DNA from 3 places in the Kitasatospora sp. NPDC048540 genome. Region 3 is predicted to be linked to each of the others. Evidence: riboswitches for the same ligand, from Rfam matches in the RefSeq annotation. Region 3 holds a riboswitch; each other region holds the start of a gene.
What was found. A riboswitch is a leader RNA that binds a small molecule or an ion and turns the genes downstream of it on or off. The one in region 3 is predicted to bind thiamine pyrophosphate.
Positions count from the first base shown of each region.

Region 1: another riboswitch for thiamine pyrophosphate. It lies ahead of thiC (phosphomethylpyrimidine synthase ThiC); the one in region 3 lies ahead of AB0D08_RS30285 (cytosine permease).
Region 2: another riboswitch for thiamine pyrophosphate. It lies ahead of thiO (glycine oxidase ThiO); the one in region 3 lies ahead of AB0D08_RS30285 (cytosine permease).

Region 1 is NZ_JBEZIR010000029.1:71,611-75,783, reverse strand. Features, by position in the region: gene AB0D08_RS14500 (flotillin family protein) at 22-1,488, opposite strand; gene AB0D08_RS14495 (hypothetical protein) at 1,642-1,866, opposite strand; TPP riboswitch at 1,999-2,132, shown strand; gene thiC (phosphomethylpyrimidine synthase ThiC) at 2,128-3,954, shown strand; gene AB0D08_RS14485 (hypothetical protein) at 4,048-4,173, shown strand, end outside.
Region 2 is NZ_JBEZIR010000001.1:283,216-287,388, forward strand. Features, by position in the region: gene pknB (Stk1 family PASTA domain-containing Ser/Thr kinase) at 1-233, opposite strand, end outside; gene AB0D08_RS01475 (thiazole synthase) at 322-1,119, opposite strand; gene thiS (sulfur carrier protein ThiS) at 1,125-1,334, opposite strand; gene thiO (glycine oxidase ThiO) at 1,331-2,509, opposite strand; TPP riboswitch at 2,503-2,615, opposite strand; gene AB0D08_RS01490 (FAD-dependent oxidoreductase) at 2,694-3,899, shown strand; gene AB0D08_RS01495 (Rv2175c family DNA-binding protein) at 3,946-4,173, shown strand, end outside.
Region 3 is NZ_JBEZIR010000102.1:21,641-25,813, forward strand. Features, by position in the region: tRNA gene AB0D08_RS30275 (tRNA-Ser) at 44-131, opposite strand; gene AB0D08_RS30280 (trypsin-like peptidase domain-containing protein) at 192-1,859, opposite strand; TPP riboswitch at 2,112-2,263, shown strand; gene AB0D08_RS30285 (cytosine permease) at 2,254-3,615, shown strand; gene AB0D08_RS30290 (glycerophosphodiester phosphodiesterase) at 3,765-4,173, shown strand, end outside.

The DNA of each region.
Region 1 (4,173 bases), on a different contig from region 3:
GGCACCTCGGGCTCCCCAGGGTCAGGACGCGTCCTGCACCGGGATCGGCAGGCTCACCGGTTTCTCGGCGGCGGGCCCGTCCTTCACCCCCTCCTTCGGGTTGCTCATCGCACCCAGCAGCTGCCGGGCCAGCCCGAGGCCGGTACCGCCCATGGTCAGCGCCTTGGCGAACATGTCGGACATCCCGTCCGCGCCGTTCAGCAGCACCATGTGCTCGACGTTGCCGAAGGCCTCCGCGCCGGCCCGGACGATCTCCGGCCAGTTCTCGGCCAGCTGCTGCGCGACCACCGCCTCCTGGTTCTCCGCGAGCGCGGCGGCCCGGGCCTTGATCGCCTCCGCCTCCGCCAGACCCAGCGCCCGCGCCGCCTCGGCCTGCGCCAGACCACGGGCCTCCGCCGACGCCGCCTCCGCCAGACCGGTCGCCTTGGTCGCCTCGGCCGCGGCCAGTCCGCGCGCCCTGGTCGCCTCTGCCTCCGCGGTCGCCGCGATCTTCACCCGGTTCGCCTCCGCGCCCGCCTTCAGCTCGGTCTCCCGGGCCAGCGCCTCGGCCGCGGAGATCCGCGCGTCACGGTCGGCCTCCGCCTTGGTCCGGGTCTCGTACGCCCGGGCGTCGGCGGGCTTGCGGACGTCCGCCTGCAGCTGCTGCTCCTTGCGGTGCGCCTCCAACTCGGCGACCTTGGTCTCCTGGACCACGACCTCCTGCCGGGCGGCCGCCTGGGCCAGCGGACCGGCCTGCAGCGCCCGGGCCGTCGCCGTCTCCAGTTCGGCCTGGTAACCGGCCTGCTGGATACCGGAGTTGCGGGTCGCCTCGGCCTTGCGGGCGAACGCCTCCTGCTCCGCCTCGGTGGCCCGCCGGTCGGCCTCGGCGGCCGCGATCCGGGCGTCGCGCTGGACCGCGGCGGCGTGCGGCGCGGCCAGGTTGGTGATGTAGCCGGTCGGGTCCAGGATCTCCTGGATCTGCAGCGAGTCGATGATCAGGCCGAGCTTCTCCATCTCGGACCCGGACGCCGCCCGGGTCTCCCCGGTCAGCCGCTCCCGGTCGCGGATCATGTCCTCGACCGTCAACCCGCCGACGATGGACCGCAGATGACCGGCGAACACGTTGTGCACCCGCTGGCCCATCATCTTCTGCTGGTCCAGGAAACGGCGGGCGGCGTTGGCGATCGACACCGTGTCGTCGCCCACCTTGAAGATCACAACGCCCTTGACGTGCACCGGGATTCCCTGCGAGGTCACGCACTCGACGTCCAGCTCGGCCTCGTTCAGGTCCAGCGAGAGCTTGCGGACCGCCTGGACACCGGGCAGGACGAAGGTGCCGCGCCCGGTGACGATCCGGAAGCCCAGCCCGTCCGCCACGCCCTCGGTGCGGTGGTTCGACCCGGAGATGACCAGCGCCTCGTTGGGCTCGGCCACCCGCCACATCAGCTTGAACAGCACGATCACGATCACGATGGAGGCCACCACGGCCCCCGCGATGCCGATCAGCATCGGCTTTCCCCCTTCGGGCACACCGGTTCCGTGGCTGCGCGCTGTTGTGCAGGACGGCGCGGAACGCGGTGGCAGCAGCAGATTCTTCGCCTGCCGTGATCGCTTGGGAAGGGCCGGGTGTCCTGATCGTGCTCCAAGGGCGTCAAGATTGCGTCAAGAGCCAGGTAAGGAAGGTGGATACGCCGCGGCGACGTAGACCGTGCGCGGCGGCTGGTACTCCAGCACCACCACCGGCGTGCCCGGTGCGAGCGGGTCCCCCGGCACCGCCAGGTACGCCAGGAACGCCTCCGACCCCTGCCGCTGCGGCACATGGACCAGCACCTCGCCGACCAGGCCGGCCCCGACCCTGCCCGTCACCCGTCCCGTCAACCCGACCATGCGGCCAAGTCTCCCACCGCTGCCGCCGGCGGGCGGAGTTCCGGCCCGGCCCGCGTCCGGTGGCCGGAACACGTCTGGACCTGGACCGGACGGCCCGCTACCGTGTTGGACGTCTTACGCAGGCAAACCGTCTGCGAACAACGGGAGCTCGGAGCACCGGGCTGAGAGGGCGCTGACCGGCACGTCGGACGACGGGCCAGCCGCTGCGCCGACCGCAGGAACCTGGACCGGGTAATGCCGGCGTAGGGAGTAGAAGGTCAGATGACCATCTTTGATGCACAGCAGGAGTCTGCCCGCAGCACGACGGGCCAGGTCAGCAGCGCCGCCACCGGCTACCCGACCCCAGCCTGGCACAAGGCCTACCGCGAGGGGTCCCGCCCCGACCTGCGGGTCCCGTACCGCGAGGTCCACCTCACCAACGGCCGGACCGTACCGCTCTACGACACCTCCGGCCCGTACACCGACGCCGCCTACGAGCCGGACGTCCGCCGCGGCCTGCCGGCGCTGCGCGATCCCTGGATCCGCCAGCGCGGCGACGTCGAGGAGTACGACGGGCGCGAGGCCCGCCCGGAGGACGACGGGATCAAACACACCGCCCCGCGCGGCGGCAACCTCCGCAACCTGGACGCCGTCTTCCCCGGCCGCCCGCGCCGCCCGCTGCGCGGCCGGGCCGGCGCGGCGGTCACCCAACTCGCCTACGCGAAGCAGGGAGTGATCACCCCGGAGATGGAGTTCGTGGCCATCCGGGAGGGGCTGGAGCCGGAGTTCGTCCGCGACGAGGTGGCCCGCGGCCGGGCCGTCATCCCGGTCAACGTGAACCACCCCGAGGTGGAGCCGGCCATCATCGGCACCAACTTCCTGGTGAAGATCAACGCCAACATCGGCAACTCCGCCGTCACCTCCTCGATCGAGGAGGAGGTGGAGAAGATGACCTGGGCCACCCGCTGGGGCGCCGACACCGTCATGGACCTCTCCACCGGCCGCAACATCCACACCACCCGCGAGTGGATCCTGCGCAACTCCCCCGTGCCGATCGGCACCGTGCCGCTCTACCAGGCACTGGAGAAGGTCGACGGCAAGGCCGAGGAACTGAGCTGGGAGGTCTACCGCGACACCGTCATCGAGCAGTGCGAGCAGGGCGTCGACTACATGACCGTCCACGCCGGCGTGCTGCTGCGGTACGTCCCGCTGACGGCCCGCCGCAAGACCGGCATCGTCTCGCGCGGCGGCTCGATCATGGCGGCCTGGTGCCTGGCGCACCACCGGGAGAACTTCCTGTACACCAACTTCGCGGAACTCTGCGACATCCTCGCCGCCTACGACGTCACCTTCTCGCTCGGTGACGGCCTGCGGCCCGGCTCCATCGCCGACGCCAACGACGAGGCGCAGTTCGCCGAGCTGCAGACCCTCGGCGAGCTCGGCCGGATCGCCCGCGAGCGCGACGTCCAGGTGATGATCGAGGGCCCCGGCCACGTCCCGATGAACAAGATCCGCGAGAACATGGACCTCCAGCGGGAGATCTGCGACGAGGCACCGTTCTACACCCTCGGCCCGCTCACCACCGACGTCGCGCCCGGGTACGACCACATCACCTCGGGCATCGGCGCGGCGATGATCGCCTGGTGGGGCACCGCGATGCTCTGCTACGTCACCCCCAAGGAACACCTGGGCCTGCCCAACCGGGACGACGTCAAGACCGGCGTCATCACCTACAAGATCGCCGCCCACGCGGCCGACCTCGCCAAGGGCCACCCCGGCGCACAGGCCTGGGACGACGCACTGTCCGACGCCCGCTTCGAGTTCCGCTGGGAGGACCAGTTCAACCTGGCCCTCGACCCGGAGACGGCCCGCGAGTTCCACGACGAGACCCTGCCGGCCGAACCCGCCAAGACCGCGCACTTCTGCTCCATGTGCGGCCCCAAGTTCTGCTCCATGAAGATCTCCCAGCAGATCCGCGCGGAACACGGCGACGGCTCCACCGCGGTCGACGGCTCCGGCTACGCAGCCGAGGCCCTGGCCGGCATGCAGGCCAAGTCCGAGGAGTTCGCCGCCCAGGGCAACCGGGTCTACCTGCCGCTGGCCGACTGACCGGCGGCCACCGACCAGGCGCCGCACCGGGAGGCAGGAGGGGGCTTCCCGGCGCGGCGCCGACGTCGTGCCGGGCCTGGGATGATCCGTGTCGTGCAGCAGCCCTGGAACACCCTGAGCCCGGCCGAGCAGACACTGATCCGCCGTGGCCTGTGGCAGTCGCGCCTGGCCGGGACCGTCCAGCAGTACGGCATCGACCTCCGCTGGGCCGGCGCCGAC
Region 2 (4,173 bases), on a different contig from region 3:
TTGACCACGTTGGGGTGGGCCAGCCGGGCGATGGCCTTGGCCTCGCGGATGAACCGGGCCGTGAAGTCGCTGTCGCCGACCAGCGACGGGTGCATCACCTTCAGCGCCACCACCCGGTCCAGCCGGGTGTCCAGCCCCCGGTAGACCGTGGACATCCCACCGGAGGCGACCCGCTGCTCGATCCGGTACCGGCCGTCGAGCAGCGTTCCGATCAGGGGGTCGCGCAGCGTCATGTCCACCAGAGGAGTGTAGAGGCGCAGGCCCCGGGCGGGCCCGGGGCCCGCCCGTCACGGGCCGGTCTGTGCCGAAGTTGAGACCCGGTCAGAACGCCGGGCGCTCCCGCACGTCCAGTTCGGCCCGGCCGGCCATCGCCGAGGAGGCCTCGGCGTGGAACCGGCGCGGGATCCGCCCGGCCCGGTGGGCGAGCCGCCCGGCCTCCACGCCCCGGCGCATCGCCTCGGCCATCAGCACCGGGTCCTGGGCCCGGGTCACCGCGGAGGCCAGCATCACCGCGGCGCAGCCCAGCTCCATCGCCAGTGCCACGTCGGAGGCGGTGCCGGCGCCCGCGTCCAGCACCACCGGGACGCCCGCGTTCTCCACGATCAGCTGGAAGTTGTGCGGGTTGCGGATCCCGAGGCCGGAGCCGATCGGCGAGCCCAGCGGCATGATCGCCGCGCAGCCCACGTCCTCCAGCTTGCGGGCCAGCACCGGGTCGTCGTTGGTGTACGGCAGCACCGTGAAGCCGTCGTCGACCAGGGTCTCGGCGGCGTCCAGCAGCTCGATCGGGTCGGGCAGCAGGGTCCGCTCGTCCGCGATCACCTCCAGCTTCACCCAGTCGGTGCCGAGCGCCTCGCGGGCCAGCCGGGCGGTCAGCACCGCCTCCCCGGCGGTGAAGCAGCCGGCCGTGTTGGGCAGCACCCGGATGCCGTTGCGGGTCAGCACGTCGAGCACCGACCCCTGGGTGCCGGGGTCGACGCGGCGCATCGCGACCGTGGTCAGTTCGGTCCCGGAGACCAGCAGCGCCTGCTCCAGCACGTCCAGGCTGGGGGCGCCGCCGGTGCCCATGATCAGCCGGGAGGTGAAGGCCGTCCCGGCGATGGTGAGAACGTCGTCCGCCACGGTGCTCAGCCGCCCTGGACGGCGGTGAGGATCTCCACCCGGTCGCCGGCGCTCAGCACCGTCGCGGGCCACGACCCGCGCGGCACCACCGTCTCGTTGAGCGCCGCGGCCACCCCCGAGGGCGCCTTGCTCAGCTGGGCCACCACCTCGGCCAGCGTGGTCGAGGCGGGCAGCTCGCGGGGCTCGCCGTTGACGGTGAGCGGAATCTGGTTCATGACGGGACCTCTGCGGTGAAGCGGCTGGGGGAGAAGGGGGCGGCGAGTTCGGGCAGCACACCGGTGGCCAGCTGCTCGGCGATCAGATCGGCGGTCACCGGGGTGAGCAGCACGCCGTTGCGGTAGTGGCCGGTGGCGGCGGTGAGGCCGGGCAGCGCGGTCGGGCCGAGCAGCGGGGCGTTGTCGGGCGAGCCGGGCCGCAGCCCGGCACCGGTCTCCGCCAGCGGCAGCTCGGTGATGCCGGGGATCAGCTCGTGGGCGTCGCGCAGCAGCTCGTACACCCCGCCGGCGGTGACGGTGGTGTCGTGGCCCAGCTCCTCGCTGGTCGCCCCGATCACCAGCTCGCCGTCGGCCCGCGGCACCAGGTAGATGTGCTGCCCGCGCACCACGGCCCGCACGTTGCGGGACAGGAACGGCGCGTACGGCTCTGGGATCCGCAGCCGCAGCACCTGGCCCTTGACCGGGCGCACCGGCGGCAGCACCCCGGCGGGCAGGCCCGGCAGCAGGTGGCTGCGGCAGCCCGCCGCCAGCACCAGCTGCCCGGCGGTGAGCCAGGAGCCGTCGGCCAGCCGGACCCCGGTGGCCCGGCCGTCCTCGACCAGCAGCGCGGCGGCCTCGGACCGGTGCAGCACCACGCCCTCGCGTTCGCACGCGGCCAGCAGGGCCTTCGCCAGCCGCCGGCCGTCCACCTGGTGATCGCCCGTCACCTGGAGGCCGCCGCGCACCCCCGGGGCCAGCATCGGCTCGAGCTTGCGGCACTCGCGGCCGGTCAGCCAGTGCGACTCCAGGCCGAGCCGCTGGTGGAAGGCGAGCAGCTCGCGCAGCTCCTCGCGGTCGTCGGAGTCCAGCGCCACCGCCAGCGTGCCGGTCCGCCGGTAGCCGGTGTCCAGGCCGGTGGCGGCGGTCAGCTCCGCCGTGAAGCCGGCGTACCGCTCGTTGGACGCCATCCCGAGGCGCAGCAGCGGCTCCTCGCCGTACTGCAGCTCCGTGACCGGCGCCAGCATCCCGGCCGCGACCTGCGCCGCCCCGCCGCCCGGCGCCGGGTCGACGACCGCCACCGCCAGTCCGCGCTGCGCCGTCCGCCAGGCCACGCCCAGGCCGATGATCCCGCCGCCGATCACCAGCACGTCGGGCGTGCGCGCCGACGGCGTCCCGGCCACAGATGTCCGTGCCAAAGTCGGTAACTCCCTTCGCCGGCATGACCCGGATCAGGTTCGGACGGTCGCAGGCCGCACCAGCCCGCCTCTCAGCCCGGTGCACCGGGCTCCCGTGTGAGGTGCCCGTCCACCATAACGCCGGGCGCCGCCCATCCCGAAGGTGCGTACGGAGGGTGGACACCCCGCTGGATAGGCTGACCCGGTGGTCGAACTGAAGAGAACCGGACGAGTGGTCGTGGTCGGGGCGGGCATGGCGGGCGCACAGGCCGCCCTGGGCCTGCGGCGCGGAGGCTGGGAGGGCCGGATCTCGCTGCTCGGCGACGAGCCGCACCGCCCCTACGACCGGCCGCCGCTCTCCAAGAACGTGCTGCTCGGCCAGGCCGACAGCACCGCCTTCGACATCGACTGGGACCACCTCGGCATCGACCTGCTGCCCGGCCGCCGCGCCCTCGCCCTCCACCCCGGGGTGCTGCACACCGACGGCGGCGAGCTCCCGTACGACGGCCTGCTGATCGCCACCGGCGCCGCACCCCGCCCGCTGCCCGGCGCGCCCGGCGCCCGCCTGCTGCGCACCCTGGACGACGCGCTCGCGCTGCGGGACCGGCTGCGCCCGGGCCTGCGGCTGGTGCTGGCCGGGGCCGGCTGGATCGGCGCGGAGACCGCGACGGTGGCCCGGCAGCTCGGCTGCGAGGTGACCGTGGTCGAGGCGGGACCGGCGCCGCTGGCCGGCGCGCTGCCCGAACCCGTCGGCGCGGCGATGGCCGGCTGGTACGCCGCCGCCGGGGTCGACCTGCGCTGCGGGGTCGGCGTCCTGGCGGCCGAGCCCGCGGCGGTGGTGCTCACCGACGGCACCCGGCTGGCCGCCGACGAACTGCTGGTCGGCATCGGTGCCCGCCCCGCCACCGGCTGGCTGGCCGGGTCCGCGGTGGAGCTCGACCCCGCCGGCGCGATCCTGGTCGACGACCGGCTGCGCACCACCGCCCCCGGCGTCTGGGCGGCGGGCGACTGCGTCTCCTACCCCTCGGCCCGCTCCGGCGCCCGGCTGGCCGTCCAGCACTGGGACCACGCGCTGCAGTCCGGCGGCGCCGCGGCCGCCGCGATGCTCGGCGCGGACGTCCCCTACGACCCGGTGCCGTACTTCTGGTCCGAGCAGTTCGGGCGCATGGTCCAGTACGCCGGCCGGCACGCCGGTGCCGACGAGCTGATCCACCGCGGCTCGCCCGAGGAGGCGTCCTGGTCGGTGCTGTGGCTGCGTCAGGGAGCGCTGGTCGCGGCCCTGTCGGTGGACCGCCCGCGCGACCTCAACCAGGCCAAGCGGCTGATCGACCGGGGGGTGGTGCTCGACCGCGCCCTGGCCGCGGACCCGTCCGTCCAGCTCAAGGCGGCGGCCGCCGGACCGGGGGCCTGACCGAGAGGTGGTGCGCGGGGGCCTCGGGAGGTGGCAGGCTGGGGGCGTGAGCAAGATTGATCCCAAGATTGAAGCCCTTGTCCCCGCGTGGCTCTACCTGCCCGACATCTCGGAGCTGTGGGGGGTGCAGATCACCGAGGTCCGGGACCAGGTGAGGAACCGGACCCTGCTGGCCGTCCGCCGTGGCGAGAACAACTCGCTGCAGGTGCCCGCCGACTTCATCGAGCCCACCGGACCGGTGAAGCACCTGGTCGGGACGTTGACCGTGCTGCGC
Region 3 (4,173 bases):
AACGGCCCCTGACCGTTCCTACCGGTCAGGGGCCGTTGTGCGGCGGAGAGCGTGGGATTCGAACCCACGGTACGGGGTCACCGCACGACAGTTTTCAAGACTGTTCCCTTAGGCCGCTCGGGCAGCTCTCCAGGCGGAGGCCAGCCTAACGGGTCCGGCGGGGTTCGGTGCACACCGTTTCCGGTGCCGGGTCAGTTGTCGCCCTTGCGCTCGCCGAGGGTGATGGTGGTCTTGGCGGTCTTGCCGTCGCGGGTGTACTCGACCTCGACCTTCTCGCCCGGCTTGTGCGTCCAGATCTCGCTGACCAGGGTGGGGCCGCTGTCGATGGCGATGCCGCCGAGCTTGGTGATCACGTCGCCCGGCTTGAGGCCGGCCTGGTCGGCGGGGCCGCCGGGGGTGACGGCCGGGGTGCCGCGGACGTCGGCGCTGGGGATCTGCGCGCCGTCGCCCTTGTAGTCGTCGTTGCGCAGCACACCGAGGATCGCGTAGACCGGCGTGCCGTCCTTGATCAGGGTCTCGGCGACCCACTTGGCCTGGTTGATCGGGATCGCGAAGCCGAGGCCGATCGAGCCGGCCCGGCCGGTGGAGCCGCCGGTGTTGGACTGGATCGCCGAGTTGATGCCGATGACCTGGCCGGAGGCGTTGAGCAGCGGGCCGCCGGAGTTGCCCGGGTTGATCGAGGCGTCGGTCTGCAGGGCGTTCATGTACGAGGACTGGGAGCCCATGTCGTCGCCGGAGGCGACCGGACGGTCCTTGGCGCTGATGATGCCGGTGGTGACGGTGCCTTCGAGCCCGTACGGGGCGCCGATCGCGATGGTGGCGTCGCCGATCGCGGTCTTGTCGGAGTCGCCGATCGGCAGCGGGACGAGCTTGTCCTTCGGCGGGTTGTCGAGCTTGACCACGGCCACGTCGTAGCCCTGGGCGCGGCCGACCACGGACGCCGGGTAGGAGGAGCCGTCGGAGAACTTCACCGTCAGCTTGCCGCCGCTCGCCGCGGGGGCGACCACGTGGTTGTTGGTGAGGATGTGGCCCTCGGTGTCGAAGACGAAACCGGTGCCGGTGCCGGACTCGCTGGAGCCCTGCGCCTTGATGGTGACGGTGCTGGGCAGGGCCGCGGCGGCGATGCCGGCCACCGAGTCGGGGGCCCGGTCGAGGGCCTTCTTGTTGTCGCCGACCGTCACGGTGGTGCTGGTGTGGCTGCTGGACCCGCTGCTGCCGTTGCCACCGCCGTCGGTCAGCGAGGCACCGATCGCGCCGCCGGCCAGGCCCGCCACCAGGGCGGCCGCGGCGACCAGGGCGATCAGCGAGCCGCGCTTCCTGCGGGGGCCGGGCGGCGTACTGCCGCCACCCCACTCGGACGGGTAGCCGGGCACGCCCGGGCCGCCGGTGCCGCCGGGCGGGGTGCCCCAGCCGCCGAGCGGGTGCCCGGCGCCGAACGGGTGGTGGCCGGGCTCGCCGGCCGGCGGGTTGCCCTGGCCGGGCGCGCCCTGGCCGAACGCGGCCTGCTCGGGGGTGACCGGCTGCTGCTCGGCCGGGCGGTGCTCCGCGGCGCCGGGCAGCGGCGGCGCGTACGGGTTGTGCGGGACGGCCGGCGGCGGGGCGTCGAGGTAGCCGGACGCCGGGGCGGCCGGGGCCGCGGGGATCACCGGCGGCGGCGCGTCGAGATAGCCGGGGGCGGCAGGGGCGGCGGGCTCCTGCGGGTCGGCCTGCTTGGACAGCGCGAGCGTGGGAGCGGATTCGACGACCGGCTGCGGCGCGGCGGCCGACGTGTGGTCGGTGGTCGGAGCACCCGCCTCTGGAACGCCGGAGGACTGACCCTCCTGCGGCCCGGTGGACCCACCCTCGTGTTCGGTGCTCACGGACGACCTCCATAGCTGACGGACTTGGCCATAGTTTTTCGCATAGCTGATTCAGTTGCCGTAAGGAGCCCCCTGAAGAAGTCATGAGAATGCTTAGGTGGTCCTGACGGCCCGCGGTACGGCCCTGGGCCGCGGTGGCTGCCACGGGTGCCCGGCCGTCGGAACTTCCGCGATTCGGAACTTCCGTGATGCGGACAGTGTCCCCCCTGGCCTTGGCGTTCGAGGCGGCGCCCGTTAGCCTGGCGCTCCAAACTGAAACGACGCGGGAGCTTGGACCCACCAGGCTGAGAGTGCGCTGTTCGACCGTACGCCATGGGTATCACGGCGGGGCGGGTCGAGGGAGCGCTGACCGCCGGAACCTGTCCGGGTAATGCCGGCGTAGGGAGTATCGGCCATGACGGCTGTTTCGCCTTCCCCTGCCTCCGACTCCGCGACCGCCGTCGCGGAGCGCGTCGAGGCCCCCCTGGTCCTCGACACCGCGCCGCCGCGGACGCTGGACTTCCGGGCGCAGTTCGCGCTCTGGGCCAACCTCGGGGTGAGCCTGATCGGCTTCTCCAGCGCCGCGACGGTGCTGGGGACGGCCGGCAGCGAGCTGTCGTTCGCGGCGTCGGTGACGGCGATCGTGGCCGGCACGGTGATCGGTACCGCGATGCTGGGCGTGGCCGCGCTGATCGGTGCCCGGACCGGCGCGCCCGCGATGGCGGTGCTGCGCGGGCTGTTCGGGACCAGGCTGTCGTACCTGCCGACGGCGCTGAACATCGTGCAGTGCCTCGGCTGGGGCGTGTTCGAGCTGATCACCATCGCGGGCGGGGCCCAGGCGGTGGCGGGCACCCAGGGCTGGCGCTGGCTGTTCGTGCTGCTCGCCGGTGCGCTCACCACGGTGCTGACGATCTGGCCGCTGGGCGCGATCGCGGTGCTGCGCAAGTACGTGGCCGTCGCGGTGGGGGTGGCGATGGTGTACCTGACGGTGCAGCTCGGCCGGCAGGGCTTCCCCGACCCGGGGGCGGGCAACTGGACCGGTTTCCTGACCGCGACGGACTACATCATCGCGGTGTCGATCTCGTTCGTTCCGCTGGCCGCCGACTACACCCGGCACTCGCGCACCGCGTCGGCCTCGTTCTGGGGCACCTTCTCCGGGTACTCGGTGGCGCAGGTGTGGTGCTACGTGCTGGGCCTGGTCGCGCTGCTGCAGGCCGAGGGCGACCCGAGCCGGATCTTCGAGTCGTTCACCGGGGTGACGGCGGGCTGGCTGTTCCTGCTGGTGCTGGTGGTGCGGGAGACCGACCAGTCGTTCGCCAACGTCTACTCGACCGCGATGTCGGTGCAGAACCTGCTGCCGCGGATCGACCGCCGGCTGCTGACCGGCGGGATCGGCGTGCTGGTGACGGTGCTGGCGCTGCAGATCACCGAGTTCACCGACTCGTACTACGCCTTCCTCGGTCTGATCGGCTCGGTGTTCGTGCCGCTGTTCGCGGTGCTGGCGGTCGACTACTTCCTGGGGGCCGGGCGCGACGGCTGGAACCTGGACCAGGACGCGCCCTCCCGGCTGGTGATGCTGGTGCCGTGGGTGCTGGGCTTCGCCGTCTACCAGTTCCTGGCGCCGACCCAGAACGCCGGCCGGTGGACCGCCTTCTGGACCGACCTGCAGTCCGCGGTTGGCTTCACCCCGCAGGCGTGGACCTCGGCCTCGCTGTTCGGCTTCCTGGCGGCGGCGCTCGCCACCTGGGCGACCACGCTGGTGCGCCGGACGGCCTGAGCCAGGACGGCCCGAGCCGGGCGGCCCGAGCGCGGGCGGACCGGCGGCCGGGCCGAGAAGTCCGCGAGCCGCCGCCACGGGGAGCTGTTCACCGCACGTTCCCCGTGGCGGCGGCTTCCCGACTTTTCGGCCCGCGTAGGGTGACCGTCGTGGACACCCAGCACCTCGGCTCCTCCGCCGCCTCCTCCGGCTCCTCCGACCGCAGCGCGGTCAAGGTCATCGCCCACCGCGGCTCCTCCGCCGCACTGCCCGAGCACACGATCGAGGCCTACCGGCTGGCGATCGAGGAGGGCGCGGACGGCCTGGAGTGCGACGTCCGGCTGACCGCCGACGGCGAGCTGGTCTGCGTGCACGACCGGACGGTGCGGCGGACCTCGGACGGCCGGGGCGTGGTGTCGGCGATGACGCTGGCTCAGCTGGGCGAGCTGGACTTCGGCTCGTGGAAGTCGCCGGGGTCGCCGACGCCGAGTTCGGTGCTGACCCTGGCGCAGCTGCTGGAGCTGGCGGTCGACGCCGGCCGGCCGATCGAGCTGGCGATCGAGACCAAGCACCCGACCC